2 regions of the Paenibacillus sp. FSL R10-2771 genome follow, and region 2 is predicted to be linked to the other one. Evidence: predicted binding sites of a transcription regulator. Region 2 holds the regulator's gene; the other holds the start of a gene.
The links. The regulator Rex, encoded in region 2, represses fermentation and respiration genes when NADH is low (regulators of the CRP and FNR family bind a similar motif). The targets are predictions, from matches to a motif close to TTGTGAAATATTTCACAA.
Positions count from the first base shown of each region.

Region 1: adhE (bifunctional acetaldehyde-CoA/alcohol dehydrogenase) is a predicted target of Rex. The motif match lies at 3,647-3,664, and genes of this name have one in related genera.

Region 1 is NZ_JBBOBM010000001.1:1,996,313-2,005,683, forward strand. It holds gene NSU14_RS08285 (carbohydrate ABC transporter permease) at 1-822, shown strand, start outside; gene NSU14_RS08290 (carbohydrate ABC transporter permease) at 824-1,696, shown strand; gene NSU14_RS08295 (ABC transporter substrate-binding protein) at 1,830-3,296, shown strand; gene adhE (bifunctional acetaldehyde-CoA/alcohol dehydrogenase) at 3,740-6,361, shown strand; gene pflB (formate C-acetyltransferase) at 6,623-8,884, shown strand; gene pflA (pyruvate formate-lyase-activating protein) at 9,005-9,371, shown strand, end outside.
Region 2 is NZ_JBBOBM010000001.1:2,243,794-2,253,164, reverse strand. It holds gene NSU14_RS09545 (AAA family ATPase) at 1-272, opposite strand, end outside; gene NSU14_RS09540 (hypothetical protein) at 265-807, opposite strand; gene NSU14_RS09535 (aminoglycoside adenylyltransferase domain-containing protein) at 1,333-2,100, opposite strand; gene NSU14_RS09530 (cell wall elongation regulator TseB-like domain-containing protein) at 2,412-2,933, opposite strand; gene NSU14_RS09525 (amidohydrolase) at 2,961-4,262, opposite strand; gene NSU14_RS09520 (redox-sensing transcriptional repressor Rex) at 4,249-4,902, opposite strand; gene dinG (ATP-dependent DNA helicase DinG) at 5,122-7,980, opposite strand; gene NSU14_RS09510 (tetratricopeptide repeat protein) at 8,097-8,738, opposite strand; gene panD (aspartate 1-decarboxylase) at 8,853-9,236, opposite strand; gene panC (pantoate--beta-alanine ligase) at 9,229-9,371, opposite strand, start outside.

The DNA.
Region 1 (9,371 bases), 250 kb from region 2:
CTCGTCCCCGCGATCATCATCTTTATTATGTTTATGTGGGTGCCTATCTTCAAAGGATTCCTGTACAGCTTCTACACGGTCGACTTCGTCAAAGGAAATACATTCGTAGGCATGGACAATTACGCCAGAGCACTCACGGATCCGGATGTCCTGATCGCTGTGAAGAATACCCTGTATTACATGCTGCTCTGCCTTGTGATCGGCTTCTGGGTACCGATTGCTTTTGCAATTGCGATCTCCGAGCTGAGGAAATTCGGCGGATTCGTACGCGTAGCGGCGTATTTGCCTTATGTAATGCCAGCGGTTGTCTTGTACGGACTATGGAGATGGCTGTATGATCCAGTCGGGCCGATTAATGCCCTGATTGGCAGCACGGGGGCAGATCAGATCGCTTTCCTGACGGATACCAGGTGGTCGATGATCTCGCTTGTCTTCATGGAGACCTGGCAGCAATTCGGCTCGGGGATGCTGATCTATCTCGCTGCGGTGCTCAGTATTCCCAGGGACTGGTATGAAGCCGCTGAGATTGATGGAGCCGGAGTCTGGGCCCGCATCCGCCATATTACGCTGCCGTCGCTGCGCAATCTGATTCTGCTCATGCTGATTCTGCAGATCATTGCTACCTCTCAAGGGTACCAGTCGCAGATGGCCCTGCTTGACGGAGGACCGAACAATGCTACGCTGACCTATGCGCTGCTCATTGTGAAATATGCTTTTACAAGACTGGATTATGGTACGGCGACTGCGCTGGGAATGCTGATGTTTGTTGTTCTGGGCGGTTTGGGCATCTTACAGTTCAAGCTTAACAAGGAGGACAACTAGGATGAAGAGCGCAGACAGAGGGATTCTCTCCGAACATGATCTTAAGAAGACCGGCAACAAAATCGTATACGGAATCATGGTGTTTTTTATTCTGTTAATGATTTTTAGCATGCTATATCCTATTTTGATGACCATGTTCAACGGACTTAAGTCTAATGTTGAGGTTAACTCATTCCCGCCGCATTTTTTCCCGCAGGAGTGGCATTTCAGCAACCTTAAGGATGCGCTGGATTATATCAATCTGCCGATGTTCCTGCGGAACACGCTGTACATCTTTGTCGGAAACATGGTAGCTACCCTGGTTGTACTGGGCCTGGCGTCCTTCAGCATCTCGCGGATGAATGTGCCTTACCGCAAGGCCTTCTACTTCTTCTTCCTGATGACGCTGTTTATTCCGGCCACGAGCTATATGATCCCGAACTTTGTCAATCTGAAGGAACTCGGGCTGCTGAACCAGTATGCGGCTTTCTGGCTGCCGGCTGGGGCGAATACCTTCTTCTTCCTGCTGCTTAAGAACTTCTTCGACGGGATTCATCCGGAGATTCTTGAAGCCGCACGGATTGACGGGGCCTCTGAGCCGAGAAGCTTCTTCACCATTGCTGTTCCGCTGTCCATTCCGATTTTTGCAACACTGGCGATCTTTATCTTCTCCACAGCCTGGAACGACTGGTTCTGGCCGTCGCTTGTCATGCACAGTGAGGAGAAGTACACGCTCGCTACAGCGATCTATAAATACGTTATTAATGTAAAAGCACTGAACACTAACATCAAATTTGCCATTCTGTTCCTTGTTTCTTTGCCGCCTATTCTGGTCTTCCTTGTTTTCCAGAAGTTCATTATGCGCGGCGTTTCCCTGTCGGCTGTCAAAGGGTGATCAGAATTATGCTGCAGGGAGATACGGATCGTAAACCTGCACATGAAAGGAATATAAATACACCTCGTTTGTAAACGGTTTCTCTTTTATGATGAATTTGTAAGCTAATTATGAATTGAAAAGGGGAGTTTCAATGCGTAAATTTTCCAGCGTATTAGCATGTCTCCTGGTGACGGGATCGTTATTGTCCGCTTGCGGCGGCAATAATAACGGGAACAAACCGGCGGCAAATGGAGGAGAGGCGACGCCTGCACCAGCAGCTACTAATGCAGCAGAGGAGACCGCTGCTCCGACAGAGGCACCGGTAGATGATATCACCCAGAGAAAAGTAACGATCAAAATTCACTATCCTACCCCTGACCTTACCGAGGTAAGAGCACAGGAGGATGACAAGATCAAGCGGTTCCAGGAGGTCTATCCGAATGTAGAGATTGTCAAGGATGACTGGCAGTACAATGTAAGCGAAATCGGGGTGAAGATGGCGGCGAATGAAGCTCCTACCTTCTTCAACACCTATGCAACTGAAGCGAAATTCCTGGTCGAGAAGGGCTGGGTCGCTGATGTTACGGATCTGTGGAACAACTATGAATTCAAGGATCAGATTAACCCTGTCCTGCAGAATCAGTTCATTATTGACGGCAAAGTGTATGGCGTAACGCAAAAGGGTTATGTCACTACAACAATGATTAATAAAAAGATGCTGGATGAAAAAGGTGTAGCCGTCCCTCCAATGGACTGGACCTGGGATGATATGCTGAATACCGCCAAAGGGGTAGCGGATACCAAGAAGGGGATCTCCGGTATTGCTCCAATGGGTAAAGGCAACGAAGCAGGCTGGAATTGGACCAACTTCCTGTTCGAAGCAGGCGGTGAAATCCAGAAGATTGAAGGCGGTAAGGTTGTGGCTACATTCAATTCGGATGCCGGTGTGAAGGCGCTGGATTTCTATAAGAAGCTGAGATGGGAAGCCAAAGCAGTTCCTCAGGACTGGGCGCTTGGCTGGGGCGATGCTGTCGGCGCGTTCCAGCAGGGACGTACTGCTATGGTAATGGCCGGATCTGACGGTGTTATCGAGCAGGCGCTCAACCAGGGCGGACTCAAGCCTGAAGATGTACTTACTTACCCGATGCCAGCTGCTGAAAAAGGCGGCAAGCATACCGGCGTACTCGGCGGTGACTATCTGGTTATCAATCCGAACGCCAGCAAAGACGAGCAGGAAATGGCCTTCCGCTATATTACTTTCGATTACTTCTCTGACAAAGGCCTTGAAGCTCTTGATGCGATTATCAGCCAGCGCAAAACGGACGGCAAATACTACATCCCGCCGCTCCTTGATTACTATGCTGCTGATTCCGACTTCGGCAAGAAGACCAAAGCTGTCTATGACAAGTACGACATCGTTTATCAATACAGCCCTGAAATTATGGCGCTGCTGGATGGTAAGCCTGAAGCGCAATACAATACTCAGGATTACTATGCAACCATGTCCAATGTAATCCAGGAGCTGTTCTCTAAGGATGGTACAGATTCCAAAGCCCAGCTCGACGCTGCCGCCAAAACTGTTCAAGAGAAATTCTTCGATACTATCAAAGTGGAATAGTCACTTGCTGAATGAGTGGTTACGATGCTTGATAAAGGATTTATAACGCTAAGGCAGGAGACCCGGTCTCCTGCCTTTTTGCTTGCTCTGATTTATATTTATACTTCTATGTAAGAGAATGCGGCAGGAGAGTAGAGTTGACGAAGATTAGGAAGAACATCAGATAGCACCATTATTCTGGGGGAAAAACAAGGCTGAAGAGCTGGATTCAAGAAAAGCAGGGGAGGCTAGAGGGCGGGCGTTCGCAAATCGGACAAATATAAATGAATTATCACACAACAAATGGAAAATAGACTAGAATATGATCGAATGAAAGCGCTTTGAAAACAAATCAAAAAAAACTTTATACTTTGTGAAAGATTTCACTATACAAGGTGAAAAGGATATGATAAGATAAATGTGTAGAGAAAAACAACCTAAAAATTGACAGGAGGACGAGGGAGATGGCAGTTAAAAACGAAGTCGCCGCCCAAGTGAAACAAACCACCGCTGAAGAATATATTCAGACTTTGGTGGATAAAGCAAAGAAAGCTCATGAAGCGTTCATGGGACTGGATCAAGAGCAAACTAACACAATCGTTCATGCAATGGCGTTGGCCGGACTCGACAAACATATGTACCTGGCTAAGCTGGCCGTTGAAGAAACAGGACGCGGTGTCTATGAAGACAAAATTACGAAGAACATCTTCTCAACTGAATATATCTGGCACGGAATTAAGTACGACAAGACAGTAGGCGTTATTGAGGATAACGCTTATGACAACTTCCAGAAGATTGCTGAGCCTGTCGGAATCATTATGGGTATCACACCGGTAACCAACCCAACATCCACCACGATGTTTAAAGCTTTGATTTCCGCTAAGACACGTAACCCTATTATATTCGGATTCCACCCTTCAGCGCAAGAGTGTAGTGCGGCAGCCGCCAAAATTCTACATGATGCAGGTGTGAAGGCTGGCGCTCCTGAGAACTTCATCCAATGGATCGAACTTCCGACCATGGACAAAACAAACGCACTGATGAACAATCCTGACGTTGCACTGATTCTGGCAACCGGCGGATCGGCAATGGTTAAAGCGGCTTACAGCTGCGGCAAACCGGCACTCGGCGTAGGTCCTGGTAACGTTCCTGCTTTCATTGAGAAGAGTGCTGACATTGATCAGGCAGTGACAGACATTATCCTTTCCAAAACATTTGATAATGGTATGATCTGTGCTTCCGAGCAAGCGGTTATCATTGAAGAAGCGATTTTTGACCAAGTGAAGAAGAAAATGATTGCGAACGGCTGCTACTTTGTAAACAAAGAAGAAGCTGCCAAGCTGACAAGCGGCGCAATGAATGTAGAAAAATGTGCGGTTAACCCGGCTATCGTCGGCCAATCCGCTGTGAAGATCGCTGAAATGTGCGGAATTCAGGTTCCTGCCGGCACGAAGATCCTGGTAGCTGAACTTGAAGGCGTAGGTACCAAATATCCGTTGTCCGCTGAGAAGCTGAGCCCGGTTCTGGCTTGCTACAAAGTGAAGAACGCAGATCAGGGTATCGAACGCGCAGCTGAAATCGTTGAATTTGGCGGCATGGGCCACAGCTCGGCTATCCACTCGAACAACGAAGAAGTAATCATGAAGTTCTCCAACCGTCTGCAAACCGGACGTATTCTCGTCAACTCGCCATCCACACACGGCGCAATCGGCGATATTTACAATACTAATATCCCTTCATTGACACTGGGCTGCGGATCTTATGGACGCAACTCTGTATCGCAAAACGTGACTGCAATCAATCTGATCAACGTGAAAAGGGTGAACCGTCGTACCGTGAATATGCAATGGTTTAAAGTACCTGACAAGATTTACTTCGAAAAGGGATCCACACAGTACCTGGCCAAAATGCCTGATATCACTCGCGTAGCTATTATTACTGACCCTATGATGGTTAAACTGGGCTATGTGGAAAGAGTTGAGCATTACCTGCGTCAACGCCAGACTCCGGTAGCGATCGAAGTGTTCTCGGAAGTTGAACCGGATCCATCGACAACTACTGTAGAAAAAGGCGCTGCAATGATGAACAGATTCCAGCCGGACTGCATCATCGCACTCGGCGGCGGTTCCCCAATGGATGCTGCAAAAGGAATGTGGTTGTTCTACGAACACCCGGATGCAGACTTCAACGGCCTGAAACAGAAGTTCATGGATATCCGCAAACGGGTATACAAATTCCCTAAGCTCGGCAACAAAGCGAAATTCGTTGCGATTCCAACAACTTCCGGTACAGGTTCTGAAGTAACTTCGTTCGCAGTTATCACAGACAAGACAACTGGCAATAATACTAAGTATCCGCTTGCTGATTATGAGCTGACTCCAGACGTAGCTATTATTGATCCGGAGTTTGTATACAGCTTGCCGAAAACTGCTGTTGCCGATACAGGTATGGATGTATTGACACATGCAATTGAAGCTTATGTATCTGTAATGGCTAGTGACTATTCCGATGGTCTGGCAATCAAAGCCATTCAACTGGTATTCCAGTGGCTGGAGAAATCCGCACTGCAAGGCGACAAGCTTGCCCGCGAAAAAATGCACAACGCTTCGACTCTGGCAGGTATGGCTTTCGCTAATGCATTCCTGGGTATCAACCACAGCTTGGCGCACAAATGGGGCGGACAGTATCACACAGCACATGGCCGTACCAATGCCATCCTGATGCCGCATGTTATCCGTTACAATGCCAAGAAACCTACGAAGTTCGCTTCGTTCCCTAAATATTCGCACTTTGTAGCTGACGAACGGTATGCTGAAATTGCCCGTATCCTGGGATTGCCAGCACGCACTACCGAAGAAGGCGTAACCAGCCTGATCAATGCAATCCGCGACATGAACAAAAAACTCGGTATCGAAGAATCCTTCTCGGCTCTTGGCTTTGATCCTAAGGACTTCGAATCCCGTGTAGATTACCTGGCTGACCGTGCATTTGAAGACCAATGTACAACTGCCAATCCAAAAATGCCGCTGGTATCTGAACTTGCTGATGTATACCGCAACGCATTTTACGGAAGATTCGACAACTAATCTAAGATTGTCTGGCAAAGAATAAGGTTAAAGGTTAATATGGAACTGGATGGAAGTGACAAATATCACCGAAAGAGTGATATTTGTCACAGTCCTTTTTCAGAAAATAAACTAAAATGTTTATATAAACAACGATCCCAGTTATGAAGCCGCGATTGTGAATTTTATAACAACCAATAGCTATGGGATCACGAGACACGGGATTAACCTTCAAGCCCGCGATCTCTACAAATATACTAAATATAAATGGAGGGATTTAGCATGTCGGTGATTGAAAGAGAAGTACAAGAGGTTAAGTCGGGTTGGAGAAGTTTTACTAAGGGTACATGGGCTAAGAAAGTTGACGTTAATAACTTTATTGCCAAGAACATCAAGCCTTATGAAGGAAATGAAGAATTCCTGGTAGGTCCTACCAGCAACACCACTGAACTGTGGAAGATTATCTCCCAGCTTAGCAAGGAAGAAAGAGAAAGAGGCGGCGTATGGGATGTATCCCTCGATACTGTCTCCACGATCACTTCCCACAATCCAGGCTACATCGACAAGGACAAGGAACAAATTGTCGGCGTTCAGACTGATGCTCCTTTCAGACGTTCCATTCAACCGTTCGGCGGTATCAAAATGATGATCGACGCTACTAAAGCTTATGGCTTCGAGCTTCCGCAAAATATCGTTGACATGTTCACGAACATCCGCAAAACGCATAACCAAGGCGTATTTGATGCATATACACCAGACATGAGAGCTGTGCGTAAATCCGGCGTAATTACAGGTCTTCCTGATGCTTATGGCCGCGGACGTATCATCGGCGACTATCGCCGTATTGCCCTGTATGGTATTGATTTCCTGATTAAAGACAAGAAACAACAATTGACTGAACTTGAAGTAGATTCCATGACAGAAGAAGTGATTCGTCTGCGTGAAGAGCTGTCCGAGCAAATGCGTGCTCTGGGCGAACTGAAACAAATGGCTGCTGCTCATGGTCTTGATATCTCCAAACCAGCTAATAACTTCAAAGAAGCTACTCAATGGGTATACTTCGGTTATCTGGCTGCAGTTAAAGAGCAAAACGGTGCGGCAATGTCCCTCGGACGCGTATCCTCTTTCCTTGATATCTATGTACAACGTGATTTCGAAGAAGGTACTCTTACTGAAGAGCAAGCACAAGAAATCGTTGACCATTTCGTAATGAAACTGCGTATCGTGAAATTCCTGCGTACGCCTGACTATAATGATCTGTTCTCCGGCGACCCTACTTGGGTAACTGAATCCATCGGTGGTATGGCTGAAGACGGAACAACACGCGTAACTAAGAACAGCTTCCGTTTCCTGCATACCCTGTACAACCTGGGTCCTGCACCAGAGCCGAACCTGACCGTACTGTGGTCCGAAAAGCTGCCTGAAGGCTTCAAAAAATATTGTGCTAAGGTTTCCATCGAAACCAGTGCGATCCAATATGAGAACGATGATGTAATGCGTCCATACTGGGGTGAAGATTACGCAATTGCCTGCTGCGTATCCCCAATGCGTATCGGAAAACAAATGCAGTTCTTCGGTGCCCGTGCCAACCTGGCAAAAGCCCTGTTGTATGCAATCAACGGCGGTAAGGATGAAAAATCCGGCGCTCAGGTAGGTCCTGAATATCCGGCGATCACTTCCGAATACCTTGATTACGACGAAGTAATGAAACGCTTCAAACCAATGATGGAATGGCTGGCTAAGACTTATGTCAACACGCTGAACATCATTCACTACATGCATGACAAATATTCTTACGAACGTATCGAAATGGCACTGCATGACCGCGACATTCTGCGTACTATGGCTTGCGGTATTGCCGGTCTGTCCGTTGCTGCCGACTCCCTGAGCGCAATTAAATACGCTAAGGTTAAACCGATCCGCAACGAAGAAGGTATTGCTATCGACTTCGAAACTGAAGGTGAATTCCCTTGCTACGGTAACAACGACGACGCTGTTGACAACATCGCGGTTGAACTGGTTGAAACCTTCATGAGCATGATCCGTAAAAACAAAACTTACCGTGATGCTGTACCGACTCAATCGGTATTGACTATCACTTCGAACGTTGTTTATGGTAAGAAGACTGGTACTACTCCTGATGGACGTAAAAAAGGCGAACCGTTCGCACCTGGTGCTAACCCAATGCACGGACGCGACAAGAAGGGTGCACTTGCTTCCCTGAACTCTGTTGCTAAACTGCCTTACTCCGATGCACAGGATGGTATCTCCAACACATTCTCAATCGTTCCTAAGGCTCTGGGTAAAGACGAAGAATCCCGTAAGTCCAACCTGGTATTCATGATGGACGGATACTTCCACAACAACGCTCAGCACTTGAATGTTAACGTATTTAACCGTGAGCAGCTGATTGATGCAATGGATCACCCTGAGAACTACCCACAATTGACCATTCGCGTATCCGGCTATGCAGTTAACTTCATCAAGCTGACCCGCGAACAACAGTTGGATGTTATCAACCGTACGTTCCACGATTCCATGTAAGATTTGTTCTTACAGATCAAGAATTAAAATAAATCAAAGAGCTGCCGCCCTTGCAAGAGGGCGGTACACTCTTGTTTAAAAGTAATTAAAATTTTAAGCTTTTTGAAAGGATGACATCTCATGCTTAAAGGACATATCCACTCCTTAGAAACTTTTGGAACGGTGGATGGCCCGGGTATCCGCTTCGTGCTTTTTATGCAGGGCTGCCTACTTAAGTGTCAGTATTGCCACAACCCGGATACCTGGGGATTGAATGAAGGCAAGGAAATGACCGTTGAAGAAGTGCTGGCGGAAATTGAACCTTACCTGAATTATTATAAAACATCCGGCGGCGGTCTTACCGTATCCGGCGGGGAACCCACGCTGCAGGCGCATTTCGTCAAACAGCTGTTCACCGAAGTGAAGAAACGCTGGAATTTGCATACTACGCTTGATACTAACGGCTATAATGATGGTTCGAAAATCAGCGACTTGCTGGATGTTACCG
Region 2 (9,371 bases):
ATCAGAAAGTCCAGTGCTTCCCGCAGCTCCTGTTTAGCGTTGTCCTGGCCGCCGATTTCCTCAAAAGTCAGCTTGGACGGCCCATTCTTCTTACGTTTCTTATCTGCACCTGCATTTACCGCCAGACCGCCGCGTGCGTGGGCAATAAACAGGAGGGCAGCGACCATGCCGAAGGCAATAATTACAGGGAAAATGTTAATCCCGACAAAAACCATAAAAATCAGCATGACCGGAACAAATCCGGCCAGGACCTCTTTCCAATACTTAGGCATTGTTCCACACTCCCATCGTAGCCGCCGCACGCGGCAGAATGATGAACTTACTCTCTTTACCGTTGCTCAGACTCACATACACATTCTTGTCATCAATTTCCGTTGTTGCTATAACCCCGCTGTACTTGCTGTCTTGCGTCTTCAGACCATCCAGCTTGGCAGGGATTAATGTATACTTCCGGCTCTCCATCGCCTCTGCAACCGAGAACATGGCTTTATCCCAATACTCATCCAGCAAAGCGCTGGAGTTCTGTTCGACATCCAATTTGAGCGTGCGGCCGTTGATAGCTGAGCTGCCCTCTTTGGATACATACTGCACGAGCTCACGTAATTTCGTGCCCGGCTGCAAATCAAGTTTCAAAGTGACCTCATTGCGTTTAATACTAATATGGGAATCCTTCACTCCCTCATAGGATGATACAAGTTTTTGCAGCGGCTCCTGCACAGCGAACTGGCGGTACGAATACCAGCCACCGAATAACAATGCAGCGGACAGCAGAGACGTTAGCAGTACAGGCATAAGACGCAGTTTCAAGAAACGTCCTCCTCTCAAAAATGACCGAACATAAATCTATAATAATGACCAATCTAGCGTGTCTAGCGCCCTTCCGAGACTGACATGCTCTTAAGCATGTCCTGATACAAGTAGTAGTATATCACAGGTGTATATACGATTTTACATAAAAGTGTGAATATATTTAAAATTTTTGATACTAATTTCTGGATGTTTCAGTAGATTATCTTTCTTATCGGCAATAAATGTGTACAGAATTAGCTTTGCCGGTAAGGATATCGAAAAAGAGCACCCTGTAGGCAAATAAATGCCTGCGGTGCTCTCTTTTGTAGGACATGGACTTAGGAGTCGCATTAATTCCTCCAGTTCCAAAGCTGAAGGGGCTTTGCCTCTTTATTAAGGTCGACCCTTCAATATAATCCGCCTTTTGCTGGTCTGCCGCTGGCGCGGACTCAGATTCCGTTAATTAACAAATACACCCCATTTCGGGCTTAAATGAACAAGATAACGGAATCTCAGTCCGCTTCACTCATTGTTAGTTTGAATTTACACCTTGGCTTGGTGCTGTCTGATTTCGCCGGCCATGTATTCTGCAAAATCAATTAATAACTCCGGGTCGTAACTGCTGTCACTCGCCACACCGCTATATTCTTCAAGGCAGTGCTTCAGCAGCCCGTGATAGCTGGACGGCAAATGCTGCAGGCCCCACTCCCCGCCTTCCTTTTTGGAAGACACAACTTCTTCCCGCACAAAATACAGCACACGGCACAAATTCAGTGTGTAGTACACTGGAGAATCTATGATTTGCTGAGCAGCATCTCCGATATCACCAAGGATAGAATCGAGGTAGTATTGGCGGTCTACCGGCAGAAACGCTTCGCGGATAGGCTCGCCGTACAGAATAAATCCCCGCTGATAGACTACGGCAAATTGAGCCGCAAGATCCCTGTCCTCAAACCCGCCACACAGATAATGCTCATCATTTCTGTACCGGTCCAGATGAAAGTCCGAGAAGTGAAACTCAAAGGGCGTCGGATGCACAAAGTTCTTCAAATATTTCTTCAATACAATAGTTAGCTCAACCCCGCGCCGGTTCGGCAGACTGTCGTGATAAGCTATCACTTTCTTGGCCAGTTTCCGGCTGACCTCTACAGGCAGCTTGTCGTGTACGACAATCAGCAGATCAATATCACTTTTATCCGGATGAAAACAGCCCATGGCCAGCGAACCGTGCAGATAAATCCCGGACAAATTTGCCCCCAGCTCCTCTTTGAACAACGTTACCGCCTGATCTAAATAGGCTAGAATTTCCAAATTTATGATCCTCCTGAATGTCAATTATGTATGAAGCAGATGCCGGGAATGAATACTTCCGATATGACAATCCGGTATGCATCATCGTATATACTGATTAATGCTATCCAGCTGTCATGCCATCGAAATGGATTCATCTATTCCTCCCCTATTATTAAGCCATAGCTCCAAGTAGGCCACAAGTCCAAGAATAGTTATTGATTGTTCTCTCCCTTGAAGAACCTTTTAAATTACGGCTTATATTAATATAAAAAGCGGGAGAACAGTTCAACTGTCCTCCCGCTCCTGCTGTAGACCATTCTTGCTGCCGCTTACCGGTTGGGCAGGCTGTACCCTTCACCGATGGCACTGCCGTCTGTGAAGCGATAGAAGCTGTAATAGAACCTGCCGTCCTTTTTGTAGAACAGCTGCCAGGCATATTCTCCGTTATACACTCCCGGCAGCAGCCGCTTAATCGTAATACCCGGAAGCTGGGCAGCTATAATATCACGGATTTGCGCCTCAGAAGTCCCTTTGCTGAGCTCCTCCGCGTATAAATCGTTGGCGCCTCCGGCTGGCTGGCCTTCCTTGGTAAAACGGACCCAAACCATCAGCTCGGTTCCTGCATCATTTTTTCCGGTAAGCACCCAGTATATCGCATTTTCATCCCAGACGGATTTCTGTGCTTTGGTTACCTCAGTTAAGCCGGCCCGCGCTCTGGCAATCTCTTTGGCTTCACTCCGCTCGTTCCACTGATCCTTCATAATGTAGGCATAAAACTGGCTTAGTCCGAACAGAAGGAGCAGAACCAGGGAAATCCCCAGCGGAAGCCATTTTCTCCTCTTCTTCAACATGCAGCTTCCTTTCCCTTTAAACCTGTATTACCGTTTAAGCAGTCCCTCGAACGTTTCCTGCGCTTTGCGGCGGATAGCTTCTTCATCTAGTGTCAGACATTGTCCGTGCTTCACAACCTGTTTGCCGTTCACCCAGACATGCTCCACATCCTTGGCACTGGCTGAATATACCGCATGGGACAAAAGATCGGTATGCGGCAGCAAGTGCGGCTGATCAATATCAATCGCAATGAAGTCGGCTTTCATCCCTGCTGCAAGCCGGCCTACCTGGTTCAGGAAAATAGACTGTGCACCATATTCGGTCGCCATCAGCAGCGCCTCTGGAGCCGGTACTGCTGTAGGATCACCGCTTACACCTTTGTGGATCAGCGCGGCCAGCCGCATTTCTTCGAACATATCCAGGTTGTTGTTGCTTGCCGCACCGTCCGTACCCAGGGAGACCTTAACTCCTGCTCTAAGAAGCTCAGGAACACGGGCTACTCCGCTGGCCAGCTTCAGATTGCTGCCGGGATTGTGGGATACACCAACATTGTGGCGGGCCAGAATCTCAATCTCTTCATCGTTCAGATGAACACCATGGGCGATCAGGGACGGCCGGGTGAACATTCCCAGCTTCTCCAGATGAGCGACCGGACGCAGGCCGTAATCGGCCACATTCTGCTCCACTTCATGACGCGTTTCGGACATATGCGTGTGCATCGGCAGATCAAGATCATGAGCCGCCTGGACAAACTTCATGAAAAACTCCGGAGGACAGGTGTAAGGCGCATGCGGCGAGAGCATTGCAGTAATTCTGCCGTCAGCCTTGCCATGCCAGTTCCGGGCAAAAGCAATCGCCTCCGCGAGCTTGTGATTCTGCACCTCTTCCGGACAAAGGCCAATAACACCGCGCATAAGTACAGCACGGATGCCTGACTGCTCGGTAACCTCAGCAACCCGGTCCATATGGTCATACATATCGAGGAAGGTCGTAGTGCCGCCCTTCAGCATCTCAAGAACGGACAAAGAGGTTCCCCAGTACACATCATCACCGGTGAATTTCTCTTCCATCGGCCACATTTTTTCCTGCAGCCAAGCCTGCAGTACCATATCATCGCCGTAGCCGCGCAGCAGTGACATCGCCGCATGGCCGTGGGTGTTGACGAGACCCGGCATGAACAGCAGCCGGCTGCCGTCAATAACCTCGGCATCCTCTTCAATTACAGGCTTATCTTCACCTATGTAAGTAATAAGATCATTTTCGATGGTCATATAACCGCTCAGCACCGGCTCTTCGCTGCCAGGCACCAGAAAACGCCCGTTTTTAATAATGGTTTTATTGCTGCTCATCTTCAGCTTCGTCCTTTCCGTCATGCAAATAATAAGCCAGACTCTGCAGATCCGTAGTGAAATCGGCGGCATGAATCCGGATATTGGCCGGAGTCTTCAGAATGACAGGCGCAAAATTCAGGATCGCCTCAATGCCCGAATCCACCAGAATGTCAGCAACGTTCTGTGCTTCACTGTCCGGAACGGTAATAATCCCGATGCGGATGCCCTGTGCACGGATGGTATCCCCCAGCTCACTCATCGGCTGAACAGTCAACGAGTTGATCTGCTGGCCTACCTTAGGCTCATAAGCATCAAATACAGCTGTAATCTTCATCGTATCCTTCAAGTAAGCATTGTAATTCGACAAGGCGTGGCCAAGATTACCTGCACCTACCAGAGCTACATTAATCTGCTGGTCCAGCTTGAGAATATGCCTGATCTTCTCAATCAGATAAGAGACATCATAACCAATGCCTTTTCTGCCGAAATCACCAAAATAAGCCAGGTCCTTGCGGATCTGGGCGGGGTTGAGATCAAGCTTCTGTCCCAGCTCCTGAGAAGAAACTGTTGAGATTTCACGTTTTTGGAGATCGTTCAGGAAACGCAGGTACACTGGGAGTCTGCGAACGACGGCCTCCGATATTTTATCCGATTTCATGTTTTCTCCTCCTAAAAGTTTTGATAGCATATGCTGCTTGATTCAACTTCGCAAAACTCGCTTCGTAAGCATTCACTTAGGTTTGATAGCATATGCTGCTTGATAAGCCGGTTATAGGAACCATGCTCCGGGTACTACTGCCCGTTTGGGCAGCAGCAGTGGAGCACGGGACTTCAGAACAATAATTACTTATACATAATATCAACCGGAGACGGATTATTAAACCCCGCCTTCTTCAAGCCATTCTGCAATCCGCGGAACGATCTGATCCGTCAGCATATGCTCCATCTTGGGACCGGGCAGCGAATACAGGAAATACTTCCCATAATAAGATTCGATTACCCTGGTATCATATACAATAACGATTCCGCGGTCCTGCGCGGTGCGGACCAGCCGCCCGAAGCCTTGCTTGAAGCGGATTACGGCCTGCGGGACGGACAGCTTCATGAACGGATTCTTCTTCTGTGCCTGGAGCAGCTCCGACTTCGCTTCAGCCAGCGGATGATTAGGCGGCTGGAACGGAAGTCTGACAATGGCCAGACAGGTCAAAGCTTCACCGGGAATGTCTACACCTTCCCAGAAGCTGCTCGTACCCAGCAAGACTGACGCTGTACTGTCCTGGAACCGCCGGATCAGCTTGCTCCGACTGCCGCCTTCTACGCCTTGTCCAAGCACCGCGATATCCTGCGAAGCCAGGGCCTCCTTCAGCGGATCATAGACCTGGCGCAGCATCTTGTAGGAGGTGAAGAGCACCAGCATCCGCCCGCGGGTAGCCACGGCAGTTTCTGCCAGAGAATGGACCAGTGTATCCACAAAGCGGGCATCCCCTATGCTTCCCTTGACACTCGGGAAATCACGGGGAATGACAAGCAGTGCCTGCTCACGGTATTTGAACGGCGACGGAAGCAGGGCTGTCATCAGACGGCCCTGCTCTGCAGCCTCACCAAGACCGAGATTATCTATCATGAACTGGAATGACTTATCCACAGACAAGGTGGCCGAGGTCAGGATGATACTCTTCTTCTTGTCGAAGAACAGCTCCCTGAGCTGGGTGCTCACATCCACCGGAACGGCATACATCTGCAGCGATTTGCCGCGGTAATTGCCGCTCCCCTCCAGCCAGTAGACGATATTCTCGTCATTCAGTCCCATAAAGAAACGGATCTGCTCCCGGATGGAGGCCAGGTCCTTGAACAACCCGCCGATATCCGTCACAAGACTGTCCGAAGAGGACTGGCTGTCCGTATCACGCATCTCACTGAGCATTTTATCACCCTTGCGGATGATATCACTCAAGCTGAGATGGAGTGTATTCTCCAGAGCAGCCAGCTCCTCCCACTCTTTGGGCTTCTTGCCCGGCTGCAGGCGTGCGACAAGCTGGCCGGCTTCACCGGCTCCGGCATCGCTGCGTTCAGGCAGCAGGCCGAAGAGCTTGTCGCTAAGTGTATCCCAGGACTCCTTGACGGTAAGCAGATCCGGATAGATCCGGTCGATAACACCGCTCCATTCCGAAGCCTGCTCACTGCCGGACGACTGCAGGGTCTGGCGCAGGGCAGGCAGCTGTCCGCTCCGGCTGTCCTTGTACAGACGGGTGAGCGTATGCGCCACGGTGAAATATTTCATCTGCATTCCGAGATGTTTGCCGGCAATGTCCTCCAGATGATGCGCCTCATCAATGATGAGATGCTCGTAAGCCGGAAGCAGCTGATGCCCGGCCTTAACATCTGCGAATAACTTGGAGTGGTTAGTCACCACCACATCGGAAATCCCGGCTTCATGCTTGGCCCGGTGATAATAACATTTCCTGAACCAAGGGCATGAGCGTCCCAGACAAGAGTCGGTATCACTGGCTACGGTCTCCCAGAAATCACCGCCGCGCCCGCTTAAGTTCAGCTCTTCATCATCGCCGGTCTCCGTCTGGGTCAGCCAGACCATCATCTGCGCGGCCGTAAGCGCTTCTTCCCTGGGACTTGTGAAGTCCCTTTTATTAATTCTATGTTCAAACTTACGGAGACACAAATAGTGTCCTCTCCCCTTAAAGATCGCTGCCTTGAACGGAAAGGGCACAACACTCGTCAAAAGAGGGATGTCGCGCTCACGCAGCTGATCCTGGAGGTTGATCGTATGCGTGCTGACCATGACCTTCTGATTACTGCGGACACTGTGATAAATGGCCGGAAGCAGATAGCCCAGCGATTTGCCGGTGCCGGTTCCTGCTTCAATCAGCAGATGCTTATCCTGATCAAGCGCCGTCATGACCTCCTGGATCATCAGTTCCTGGGCTTCACGGCTCTCATATTGCGGAAGGGTGTCCTTCAGACGTTTGGTTACCTCTTCCATATACTCCCCGAAGGTAATATTCTGCAGCGGGTTGTCAGATCCTTCCTCCCGAGGCGGAGCCAGCTCTGCCCAGTCGCCTACAGCAAGGGCCAGCTGCCGGTAGAAGGTCAGGTCTCCTTCCGGCTGGAAGGTCTCCATTTCGCGCTCACGCTGCAGACCATCGAAATACCAGGCCAGGTCACTGTCTTCATCGGCGAACAGCTCATTGAGCCGCTGGATGGTCAGGAGAGGCAGGCTGTCCAGCTCCTCCAGACATTTCAGCAGCACAAGAGCAGTTGCGAGGGCATCACTGTCCGCCTGATGGGGACGCTCATGCGTAAGGCCGAAATGGCTGCTCACGGACCCAAGCTGATAGGTAGTCAGCGAGGGAAAGCATATTTTGAGAAAATCGATAGTATCCAGAATCCGGCCCTGAAACGGCAAATAACCGCAGCGGTCCAGCGCATTCTGCAAGAAATGAAAATCAAACGCCACATTATGTCCAACCAGCACAACATCATCGAGCAGCGGCACCAGTTCCATCATCATCTCATCAAGTTCCGGCGCATCCTGCACATCACTGTCTGTAATTCCGGTCAAGCCCGTAATAAAAGGAGGAATGGGTGCTCCGGGCTTGACATAGGAACCATACACCCGGGAGATGGACCTGTCTTCCTCTATAATGGCAAGGCCAACCTGGATGATCTCTCCCACAGATTGGGTTCCCGTAGTTTCAAAATCAAGCACGGCAAATTTCATTATAAGTTCTATTCCCTTTCACTTGAGACTCTTTATCAGCATAACAGAAGTTACGAAAAAAGGCGATGCACACCCCTGGTGAAGTAGGTTGCATCGCTTAAACGGATGAAAATTAATTATAAAAGCGAGACCAGCTGTTGTCCGAACTGAAGCTTCCCGCCCCGCTTGCGGCAAACCTCCAGGTTAATGTTCGGCTCAGGAAGAGCGGGATCATGCAGCAGAGAAAGGCTGAACAGCTCACTTGCTTCATTAAAACGTTCCTGAGAAGCTCTGATGCAGCCAAGCGCATTATAAATCATCGCCTTCAGCTTCGTTTCACGGATGAGGCCGAGCATATGATTCAGATGCCCCCAAGCCGTCTCCCCTTCACCCTCCTGCAGATAAGCCATAGCCAGATACAGCCGGGCAGCCAGACTGTCCGGGTGCCGGGCAGTGACTTCCTTGAACTGTTCGATACATTTGCGGTACATAAGCAGCTTATAATAACCCTGTCCCCTGACAAAAGCATCCATAGCAAGCTCTGGCGCTTCCTCCTCAGGTATTTCCTGCTCCGGCTGCGGCTGAAAATCTGCCTGATTGCGGAACTGGCTAAGCTTCTCGGCAAAGGCCAGCCATTCATCCATTACATCATCGCTGATCCTGTGGAGCATATTATATTTGGATAAAAGGTCGTTGCGGCGGGCACCCTCCGCAGTAGGATAGTCAGCACTGATCTCCTGCAGCATCTTGTTCATCTCAGCAAATAAATGTTGAAACACCGGACATCCCACCCTTACTGATAATGAATTCAGCTTAAGCTTGCCTGACTTCATTTTTCACAAGTCGGGGTGTCTTCATCCCTGCCATTGATTACATGGCTCAAACAGTGGGTTTTAGGCAATCGTCGCGTGAATCTCATGATCCGCCAGCTTCACCGGCTGATTGTCGGCATCTACAAATACAACGGTCGGCTTATGGTCCGCCAGCTCTTCGGATGACAGCATGGCGTAAGAAATAATGATAACGGTATCCCCCGGCTGCACGAGGCGAGCGGCTGCACCGTTCAGACAGATAACGCCGCTGCCGCGCGGGCCTGGGATTACATAGGTTTCCAGCCGGGAACCATTGTTGTTATCCACGATCTGCACTTTCTCGTTCTCCAGCAAATCCGCGGCTTCCATCAGATTCTCATCTATGGTAATGCTGCCGACATAATTCAAATTGGCTTCGGTGACGGTAGCACGGTGAATTTTGGATTTCATCATATGTCTAAACAAGAGCGTGAGCCTCCTTGGGAATAAATACATTATTGTCGATCAGGCGGGTTCTGCCGAATTTCACGGCAAGTGCCATAATCACCTCTCCGCCGGCAGCACTCAGCTTACCGCCGCCTTCCAGGCTCTCCAGATCCG